DNA from 2 places in the Desulfitibacter alkalitolerans DSM 16504 genome. Region 1 is predicted to be linked to the other one. Evidence: riboswitches for the same ligand, from Rfam matches in the RefSeq annotation. Region 1 holds a riboswitch; the other holds the start of a gene.
What was found. Region 1 has a riboswitch for cyclic di-GMP ahead of K364_RS26610 (flagellar basal body-associated FliL family protein). Riboswitches for the same ligand answer to the same signal wherever they lie in the genome.

Region 2: it holds a riboswitch for cyclic di-GMP, as region 1 does, so the genes downstream of both, K364_RS0110115 (transglutaminase-like domain-containing protein) here and K364_RS26610 (flagellar basal body-associated FliL family protein) in region 1, are expected to answer to the same signal.

The regions. Positions count from the first base shown of each region.
Region 1 covers NZ_KK211100.1:353,036-358,595, forward strand. Annotated here, with positions in the region: gene K364_RS0107430 (hypothetical protein) at 1-41, opposite strand, end outside; gene K364_RS0107435 (hypothetical protein) at 112-642, opposite strand; gene K364_RS0107440 (glutaredoxin domain-containing protein) at 778-1,035, shown strand; gene K364_RS0107445 (HD-GYP domain-containing protein) at 1,178-2,422, opposite strand; gene K364_RS26610 (flagellar basal body-associated FliL family protein) at 2,460-2,882, opposite strand; cyclic di-GMP riboswitch class I at 2,985-3,068, opposite strand; gene K364_RS0107455 (DUF4321 domain-containing protein) at 3,269-3,523, opposite strand; gene K364_RS0107460 (hypothetical protein) at 3,668-3,967, opposite strand; gene K364_RS27555 (flagellin N-terminal helical domain-containing protein) at 4,355-5,560, opposite strand, start outside.
Region 2 covers NZ_KK211100.1:886,168-891,727, forward strand. Annotated here, with positions in the region: gene K364_RS25585 (copper amine oxidase N-terminal domain-containing protein) at 1-1,236, shown strand, start outside; gene K364_RS0110115 (transglutaminase-like domain-containing protein) at 1,376-2,173, opposite strand; cyclic di-GMP riboswitch class I at 2,210-2,302, opposite strand; cyclic di-GMP riboswitch class I at 2,466-2,550, opposite strand; gene K364_RS0110120 (class D sortase) at 2,662-3,270, opposite strand; gene K364_RS0110125 (COG1361 family protein) at 3,337-4,101, opposite strand; gene K364_RS0110130 (hypothetical protein) at 4,146-5,111, opposite strand; gene K364_RS0110135 (TasA family protein) at 5,378-5,560, opposite strand, start outside.

The DNA.
Region 1 (5,560 bases):
TATAAGCTCTGTAAATACTTATGTAAAACATTATTAAGCATACAACTGCTGACCCCCTCATTGTGCAGCATAAGACTCCACCTCAACCCACAATTAAAGCGTAAATTCATATTATATATTCTGTTCCCACTTGTCAAGCTTTTCCATGATTAAACCATATGTTTTTTGAGAAACTTCTGGCAAACCTCCCAAGAGTTCCTCCACTTGTCTAAAGCCTTCTTTTATAGCAGCTTTTAATTCATCAAGCTTTGATTTATCCCCTCCGCTAATAGCAACAGCAAACTCAACAATTCGATTGCTCACAGCCTCTGCCCCTAATGGCCCATCGTCAGCAATAAGCCTAGCAGCATCATTTCTTAGGCTTTCTTCTTCAGCAGCCTTTATCTGCCCATCTCCTCTTCCTTGGCCGCGTATTAACTCCGATACTATCCGTCTTAAGGTTTCGTAAGCCTTTTCACTTTCATTTTTTAACCTCTGTATAGACACCTGATCATACTTTGCAGGCTTTCCATAAGTAATATTTTCTTTGTTGGATGGAATGTAACCGTCCCCTTTTTCTAGCTTTTTGTTTACTTCCTTTTTTTCGTCCCTTTGCTTTTTTAACAAATAGTTCTCAGCCGGACTGAATGCTTGGATTTTCATTGGGCACACCCCCTTCACCCTATATATCGGCTGAACATTCCAATACTTTAGCGGTTTTACTGGAACAAAGGTGCAATTTGTGCTACAATTCATTGAAAACACCTTTCTAATATATAAGGATATGGAGGATAAGCTATGCAAAGCATTACAATTTACAGCACCATGAACTGCCCTTATTGTGTTGCAGCAAAGAACCTATGTATTAATAAGGGATTGGATTATAAGGAAATCGATTTGACTAATGACCCTGATGAGCTTGCTAGAATTAAGGAACAAACTGGGATGCTGACAGTTCCACAGATCTTCATAGGTGAGGAGTTCATAGGAGGATATACTGAATTAAGACAGCTAAATGATGCAGGTGAGCTGGATAAAAAACTCCTCAAGGATTGACACAGTTAAAGGTGCCCGAGGCACCTTTATTTAGTCTATTATAGATATTACTGCACCTTATACTCACCACTAATACAATCTGCTGTAACAAAAACCTATCTTTTTCTTCTAAAAAGGTTCAATTCTTTTTAATATATGCTTCTTAGCTGTGCAGCAGGGGGAGAACCTCGATTATATGTAAATTCCTTTCCTTGGCCAGATTAATAAAGACATTTTCTGTTTTAACAAGGGGTCTTGATATAAATTCTGTACTACTTACAAGAATTACAGATGCCTTTTCACCATTGCTTAGAATAACGTTATTTCCAATATAGCTGCTGGCTACATTATAAAGAAATGGCCGCAGATAGGTTATGTCAAACTGTCCTATACAATCATTTTCAAGATAATTCAAAATTGTAAAAGGGCATTCTTTTTTCGCATAAGGGCGGTCTGCAACCATTGCAGAATAAACATCAGCAATGGCCACAATTTTTCCAAATACACTTATCTTCCCACCATTTATGCCCATTGGATATCCTGTACCATCGTATCTTTCATGATGCATTAATACCCCAAGAACAACTTCTATTTCTAGATCAGTTATATTCTTTAATATTTCATATCCGTATTGACTATGCTTTTTAACCAGACTGTATTCTTGTGATGTTAATGAACCCGGTTTATCCAACAGATGCTTATCTATTTTTGATTTTCCTATATCGTGTAGGACACCTGTTTTGGCTAACAGGGAAACGGACCTGTCATCTAGCCCAACCCATTTGCCCAGCAATGAGGCTAACAAGGCAACATTTAAGGAATGGGCATATAGATAATCATCTTTGCTGATGGTTTTTTCAAGTATTTCAAGGGGCAAATTGGTGTTGGCCTGTTCAGCTATAGACCCAGTTATTTCCTCTACATATTTCACGTCTAAGGGGTTTCCAGACCCTACCTCTTGAATCAGCTTCTTAATTTTATTTTTATCAACCACATACCCATTATCAACATATCTATGTATTAGGGTTTCGGTCTCTATAAGCTCATTACTGGAAGCCTGATTTTTATAGACTAATACTTCCTCAAAATTTAGCTTCTGCAGCACATCTATGAAATGATCAGTTAACACACTGCCCTTGGAAATGAGTTCTGTCCCATATGCCGACACAATATCCATAGCTAAAACCATTCCAGGAATTAAATCCTTTACGCTAATATACTCAGTATTTCTTTCCGCTCCAACCATGAAATACTCTCCTTCGCCATTTAATATCATATAGCTGATTATGCCGTTTTCTTGAATTTCATTTTCTAACGCGATTTTTTCCTGGGGACTCAAGATATCTCCATTATTGTAAAAGGTTATTAAGTCTTCAAGCAAGTCATTATTTATTATAAAATCATCCATATTAGCACATACCTCCTTTTACTAAGAACCCCTCCCTTTAGTTAATCAATATTTCCTGAAAATAAACCCCTGTAGTTTTCACATTCAAACTATTATTGATTTTCATCTGCAGCATGTCTTTTAAAAGGTTCTCTTTCATCAATTCATTTACCTGCTTTTCAGTAAGGTCATTAAAGAAATTTATACAAATTTCTTTAATTTTTGCTGGATTTTGACTTAAAACTTGATATGTCTCACTTCCGCCTGCTTCAACAACAATAACTGCCTTTATATGAATTAGTTTTCTATTTACATCATCAAACTTTAGATGGGTTACTATCTCAATGGGATCAGTAAAATACTCATCCACATCTGCTGATCTTGCCAGTTTACCTTGAAGCAATACTGTAGCTAATATTGCTCCAGAACACAAAAGAAATACTATAAATATTACCATAATTTTAAAATTAAAATCCTTCACCCTGACACCCCATTCGTATTTATTAAAACTAATTGTTAAAAATAAAAAACCTAGTCTGCCAAGACAAATAGGGCAAACTAAGTTTAATCTGTAAGAACTGTATTTTGCAGTCTGGCAATCATACCCACTGGCTTTAGACCCATGACTTTGCGTCACCACCTTTCGGTGGCTTTGCCCTATTGTATATTTATTAACTTAAGAGTATAGTCCCACATGCCAATACCATGGTCTACCATGGTCCTATATTTTGAATATATTCTATATTTGACGACAAATTCCTTCCTATTAGGAAAAATATTTCCATATTTTTACGCGAAAAAGCTCCTGTTCTAATAATAGGAGCTTAAGATTAAACAGTGTTTTATATTAAATTGAAGGACAATAATTTATAATTTCCTATAGATCCAAAAAGCCAGCATCAGGCCAATAACACTTGCAAGATTAACCCTGATTAACAAGTCAATATCCCATACAATAATCATGAAATCTCCTGACGGGCTCCAGCGAATCTGCTGGCTTTCATAAATATATGGAACACCCAGCTTCCCTAAAATATCCCCAATAATTCCCCCTAACAACAAACCAATGACCAAGAGAACCAACAGTATCAATATAGAAGCTCCAGAAGTTGATCTTTTCACTTGCACACTCTCCAATTCTATGTATTCGTGTACGCATAACCTATATACATAGATTTAACAGTTTCAGCAAAATTCCTCTTTTTTTCTGCAATTTTGTAAAATATAGAAAATAAAAACCTAGTATTAATAACTAGGCGCACATACCTATACAATCTTCCGTTTGTTAATGGTTTCTCCTACTGCATTTAAGGTCCCCTCTACATGTGAAATGCGTAAATTTACGCTGTCCATCTCCGCTTTGAAGACCTGGTTGCTGTGCTCAATAGCTTTAACAACTTCAAAAATTTCATCCTGTCTTCTTTCCAACGAGAAAATTCTTTGATCCATTGCATCCAGCCTTTGATCCATTGCATCCAGCCTTTGGTCTATTGCATCTAGCCTTCCATCAATTGTACCTAATTTGTTTAATATAAGATCAAACATATTCTTCATATCTTTATCCAATTAACTCACCCCGCAAGCACTTCATATCCATATTATAACAGTTGGCTTTTTCTTAAACAAGTAATATTTATCCAATCTTCAAATTCACCATTTTCACTTTCCTTTGGCCTTCTATAGCATCCAATACATTTTCAATCTCTTGTTTTTAAATCTCTATTCCATTTTTCATTAATCTTTAAGCATTTAATTATTTGTTTAAATATCTGATGTAGTTTTTAAAATCATTCTCATTTTTGTGAATAAATGCTTATCTCATGTATAGAAAAAATATCTCTTCTTGATTTTTCATAACATTAATGTTTTCTTCATCCCTATCTCTGCTATAAAAATCAATTGAAAAAGAGTCAGGGAAATATTCCCCTGACCCTCTTTGTAATACTAAATTCATTATCTCAATAATTGAAGTACTGCTTGAGGTGCCTGGTTGGCTTGAGCAAGCATTGCTGTAGCAGCTTGCTGAAGGATGTTTTGCTTGGTAAATTCCATCATTTCCTTGGCCATGTCCACGTCTCTGATTCTTGATTCAGAAGCTTGTAGGTTTTCTGAAGATGTATCTAAGTTCTTGATTGTATGGTCTAATCTGTTTTGAGCTGCTCCAAGTTTGGATCTCTCTGCGGAAACGGTTTCAAGTGCATTATTTATAGTAGTAATGGCTAGGTTTGCAGAGCCTTGAGTTGAAATATTTAATCCTTTATGTGCAACAGCTTCTTGTGATACAGTACCGTCAGCTGCTATAATTGCTGAAGTTGATGCAGTCTGGGTTTGTGCAATAGCCGCGCTACTATTAGCAGTATAAGTTGTACCGGTTGCCCCAACAGCTGCAAATGCTGTTGCGTAGGTTGTTGCTCCACCTAAAGAGACAGTTGCTATCCTATCAGTTGAAGCATCCCCAACTACTACTGAACTTTGATTATTATACATTTTAGCAGCTGTTCCCACAGTACCACCAGTATCTGTTGAACCTAACTGGACATTAAAATACTGAGATGTGAGTGTTGCATTATATTGAAGTCCAGGTATACTTGTACTTACATCTGCATGTGAAGTCATAGTAATTGTTGCACCTTGGTATGTGAAAACAGAGTTTGCACCTGAACTATCTAACATTGCACCAGCATTTGTCCAAGTATTTCCTCCATCAATTGAATACTCAGCTGCTGTGACCTTTGTACCATCAGAAGCAGTAACTCGTATATTTAACGTAACGTCACTTGAACCAGTATATGAACCTCCTGCAGTTGCAGTGGTATTAGCTGTGCCACCAGTTACAGCAACTGCTTGTGTAGCAGCAACCTTTGCAATATTTACAAAGTAACCATTTAAGCCTTCAGAGTTGGTTGTTACTGAAAAATTTGTTCCTAATTCTGAACCGTATGTAACTGTTGTGTTCACAATATTACCAGCAACTCCAAGGGTTTTAGCATCCATAGCACCAATAGTCAGGCCTACACTTTGACCTTGGTTAGCACCAATATGGAAAGTATTATTAAGACCACCAGCTAAAAGGTTCTTCGTGTTAAACTCAGTTGTATTAGAAATTCTTGTAATCTCTTTAGCCAACTGATCTACTTCAGCTTGAAGCTTTGTTCGGTC
Region 2 (5,560 bases), 530 kb from region 1:
GCTGAAGCGCGAGATGCATCTTCTTCTAAAAGTCAGGTTATAGAAGACAACTCCAGGTCTTCTAATATAGAAAGTAATGAATTGCAGGTCAAGCATGAAAGCTTAGTACAAAAAATTCAGACCAAGATAAATAGTTTGGAGGATAGAGCCACAAAAGCTGAATATATAGAAAAGCTTAATCAAATAAGGCAGTCAAGACTTGATATAGAACAAAAAATAGTCAGGCTTGAGGTGCTTCTGAGAGAAATAAATAGTTTAATAAACCAAAATAATCTCGAGGAAGAAAACCTAGAAAAATACGAAAGACTTATTACACATATCCAAAAACTAATTAGAGCTTTTGAAGATGAAACTATAAAAAATCGTTTATTAAATCGTCTAAAGGTTATAGAAAATTCAATGGACAGAATTGAAACAAAGATTGTCATGCTGGAAAGTCTATTGAGAACTATTAACAATTTTTCCCCTGATACACCCACAGGGGAAAATATAGAAAAACAGTATCTGAGCCTGGTGGGGAAAATAAGAAGCATGATAGCTAGAATCATGGATGAAGAGGTTAAAGAGCAGTACTACGCAAGTTTAAAGAACATATATAATACCAGAGACACATATCAGTCAAAAATTTTAAGATTGGAAATGTTGGAAAAGGAGCTGCGAAGCTATCTGGCAAATGAAAACATTACAATAGATGACAATTCTCTAGTAAGAATTCAAAGATTAGTAGAAGCAAATGAAAAAGAGATTTTAATGCAGTTACGTGAAAGAATTATGAATAGAATTCAGCATCAGGAATACCTAAGAAATCTCCCTGATGAGGTAAAAAGAGAAATGAGGAACAGGGAATTAAAAGATAGGCTTTATATAAGAGGCAATACCCTTGACTTTGACGTTCCCCCAGTACTTAGAGAAGGTAGAACTCTGGTGCCTGTTAGAGCAATTACTGAAGGACTTGGAGCTGAAGTGAATTGGAACAATGAACTTAAAAAAATCACCATTACCAAGGATGATAAAATAATTGAGCTTTTTCTAGATTCCAGGATTGTGCTTGTTAATGGTGAAGAATATGAGTTAGATATACCTGCCCAGTTAATTAATAACAGAACTACTGTCCCCATAAGGTTTGTAAGTGAAATATTAGGTGAAAGGGTAGATTTCAATGAAGAGACAGGAGACATTGATATTGGGTTAGAAACAGTTGAAGATTTACATGAAATCTTGTATTTTGAGAATTAAGGCAGCCAGTAACTAAGAAAGTTCAAAGCAATTAAACATTTACAAAGTCCAGGATAACTCCTTCTAAATAACAATACCAGCCAAAGGCTGGTATTGTTATTTATCAACGCTGAATGTGCAGAAATTGAAAGGCATTACTTTAAAATTCACTGACCTTTTCATAAGTCTTGCTGTCTTTATACATGGTGTAACTTCGATTATTTTCTGCAAACTGGATATCTACAGAAGTATCCATGGTAACCCACTTGTTATTTATATAAACCTCATTCCATGCATGATAGCCTTGAATTTTTTGCCCGTAGCCCTTTACAAGCTTTGCAGGAATTCCTACACTTCTTAACATGGAAGCAAATAAAGCACTAAAATCATAGCAGATTCCACTTTTACTTTTTAAGGTTTTGTTAATATCTGGAAGATAATCATAGGATAGCTTGTCTATCTTGGCATAGTCATATTTGTAATTGCTAACAATATACTCATATATAGCTTTTACTTTTTCTTCATCACTTTCAATGCCTGCTGTCAATTCCCTGGCCTTGCTAATGGCCTCATCTTCCTTTTCCCATTTAACTATTTGAATAGAATGCAAAAAAGTTTTTAATATATTACTCATGTTTATATTAAGTGTGTCTCTGGAAACAATACGGTACTGGTTGCCTGTCACATTTTCCAGAATGGCTATTGTGTATGCTCCATTTCCTAATTGAACAGGAAACCTTTCAGTTCCCCTGCCAGCTATATTATAGTACAGGCTTGTCCCATCCTTTTGGACCATTACCTTTACTTTCGTACCATTTTGGATGTTGTAGCTTATGGAGAATGCTCCATTGCTTGCTTCTGAAGCATCAATGGAATAGGTATTTGCAGCCGCCATGGCTGCAGGTGCAGATAATAATGCACAAAATACAACAAAAATAATTAATGATATTTTCCTCATTTCCTAACCTCCAGCATTCCAATAATATTGGACTAACCTGGCAGCTCGACCGTCATGGCCCACCCCACATGGGCTTTAGACTCGAAAGCTTTGCGTCCCTATCTTTCGACAGGTTTGCCTTTTTCAAGTGCTGCTTGGAGCATTAGGAGAACAAGCTAATGCTGAATTTCCAAACTAATCTGCACTTGTAATAATAAAATATATACTTTCTTAACAATTAAAAAATCCTTATTCGGATTGTCCAAATAAGGATAAATAGATGTGTTCATAACTGGCTGTTATTTTGTCCTTTACTGGCAACCCGACCATCATAGCACTGCTGCTTTAGACTCGTGGCTTTGCGTCCCTGCCTTTCGACAGGTTTGCCTTTTTCAGTTATAAATTACACCTTTTACAACAAATAAAACACCTTGCTTTGATTATTATTTTATCAAAATTTCATCCCATTAACATGGGACCATGGTCCTGTTTTCTATAGGACCATGGTCCTAGTCATTCTGTTTCGCCTGGACTATGAGCCTGTGGGTTGGATTACGTATAGGTTCGCAGGTGACAATTGAGAGAACTTTTTCTTTCTTATCTGTACGCAGGACATGTATTTCCTCAGGTCTAACAATAACCTTATTGTAAACTGTATAGTTATAATCACCCTTACTGGTAGAGACAACAATCCTGTCATTTATCTTCACCTCATTCAGCCTGTTCAGCAGCCTTCCATGGGAGTGTCCCCTATGACCAGCTACCACTGCATTGCCATACTCACCAAAGGATGTTGTGTCTTCAAGAAAGGATATGCCAATTTTAAGGTTAGTTTCATTTAAGCCGCTGATAATTGGCAATCTAACCTTTATAGAATCTATAATCAAAACCCCCAACACCTCACCCTGTGGTGTAAGTGGAGCTCTCTCTTCCTCTTGTTCCTCCTCTTCTATCAAAAGAAGCTCGTCTAACTGACCAAGGTCTTGAATTGCCTCCTGGTTTTCCAACTCTGACAGCAGTTTTTGCTGCCAGTACCAGGCAAAGACCTGCTCCATTAGTGGATAAAGGGCAACTGTTATTCCAATTAGTATAATGAAAATTGATAGTTTCTTTTTCATAGGTTATACCTCGTGTTTTTATAGTAAAAAGGCTGAGATTTTAAAAGCATCCCAGCCTGATATTTGTTATTTTCTTCTTAATACTATTCCCAGCATTACTATAAAGGCTCCAGCACCAAGAAAGTATATTGGTGATAATTCACCTGTGTCAGGCATTGCTGCCGGACCAGCAGGAATTCCATCTTCATCAACGGTAATTAAAATTTCCGGTTCGGAGGGTTCTTCTTCAGCAGGTCCCAATGGGATTGGATCATCTGGAACATCTAGCGGGTCATCTCCACCACCAGTATCGCCACCACCTCCACCTCCTCCACCTCCACCGGTGGAGCAAGTAGTAGTAAAGGTCCAGTTGGCTTTTACAGTTGCACCCTGATATTCATTTCCTGCACCTCCTGGGAAAACTACACTGAAATCAATTGTTTTTTCAGAGCCTGCAGGCATTGTTCCAATTAGGATGTTTCCCCTACCTGCAGCAGATCTAAAAAGTTCGTTATTGATTATGTTGCTGCCATCTGCAATGTAAAGATTTAAGATATCAGCCAGTTTACCCCCATTAAGGGTTGCTTCACTCAGGATGTTTGTTCTAATGTATAGAGTAAGAGGTACGCTGCCTGTATTTCTTAAAAGAAGACTTGTATTCTTAAGGTCCCCAGGGTTGAGGTTGCCTGTATTAACTTTTTCGTCAGAAGCTTGAATTACAAGCCCACAAACATTGCCTTCTATACTAATACCATTTACATTTGCGCTAACTCCATGAGGAGCTATTAATGTCATGGCAAAGAGTATAAAAAGGGTAAGCATCAATTTTTTAATATTCTCTGATTTATCCATATTTACCTCCTGAACTACTTTTTTATCCTCTTATAGTTTTTGGCTTAATTACACAAATTTTGTGGCCACTCATGGTCCATTGCATTATTTGATGCTTGCACAGCTTCTGCTTCAAAATAAAGCTCTAAATTGCCTTCCCAGTCTTCATCAGTTACACATAGTCTCACCTTAAACTCTATTTCCTGCTGAGGTAAAACTGAACTGCAATAGTAATACCAGCCATTGTTGTCTGGAACTTCAGTCCATCCATTACTGAGAACTTGAATATTATAATCCGGTTCAGCAGCATTGCTGCTGGTGCTTATTTCTTCTTCGCCACATGAACTTACAGCTGCATGAAGTGCTATATAAATCTGACTTCCTGAAGGCAATGGAAGTTCATAAGTATATGAGGTGCTATTAGGCTCTCTTGTATTGCCAAGTTGTCCAGGAGCACTATTGGTTGGTGGTGTTAAGCCAACATATAAATGTGTTTCAGACAATTCCCAACCATTTATTGTGTCTATTTCCACGTATATTTTGTTAGCATCATTCCGAATATACACTGTTCCAACATTAGTGTAATTTGCCCCGTAACCAAGCTTTAAGGTTAACGTACCGCCTTTATTAAAAATATTATATCTTGCCTGGCTATTTCCTTGACCAAAAAGTGGGCTAATGGTGCTAACCTGCCATTTATCTACAATACTATCATCTACAGCCCATGCACTTTCAGACGAACAAACACCTGTTGTGTTATCCCTATCCCAATTGGTGATAACTCTTGCCCTCAGCTTTGCTTGTTTAGTGCCGGTGTTTTTTATTGTCCATTGGGCAGTTCTGCATTCCTCAAATACACTTGCTGGATTGACTTCTTCAGCTGTCATAGATTGTATCTGAACATTCCCAAGAACAAAGATAACTTCAGGATTCTTATCTTTGTCTGTAAAATAGGCAAGAGAAGAACCAGCAATTATTAAACCTATAATACTTATGGTCAATAAACTTATTAATAGATTCCTTTTTTCCATGGATTTTCATCCTTCCTTATAGCTATTCTTGTATTAAGGAAAACAGCTCTAACAGTACAATAAAAATTTCTACTTATCTTTATAACCAATAAACCTATAATATGAACTCATACAAAACACTATTAACTTAATTTATATAATCCCATAGGGGTTGTTGTCATTTTTAACAATGTGGGATACAGGACGCATCTGTTATTTAAGATGCATCCTGGATTCCTCAAATTAAATACTCTAAATACATGTTTTTTTGTTGTTATCTCTAGTGGTTATTGTGGAAGTAAATAGTCATAAAGCTGCTGTAATTGCGTTGGATTGCCACTGTCTCCAAGATTCCACTGATAATATGGAGCATTGTTGGAAGATTGTACTGCTTCCACTTCTCCCCCAAGGGTTAATGTTGCACCCTGATACTCGTTGTCTGTATCTGGTCCACTGAGGCACACCTTTAG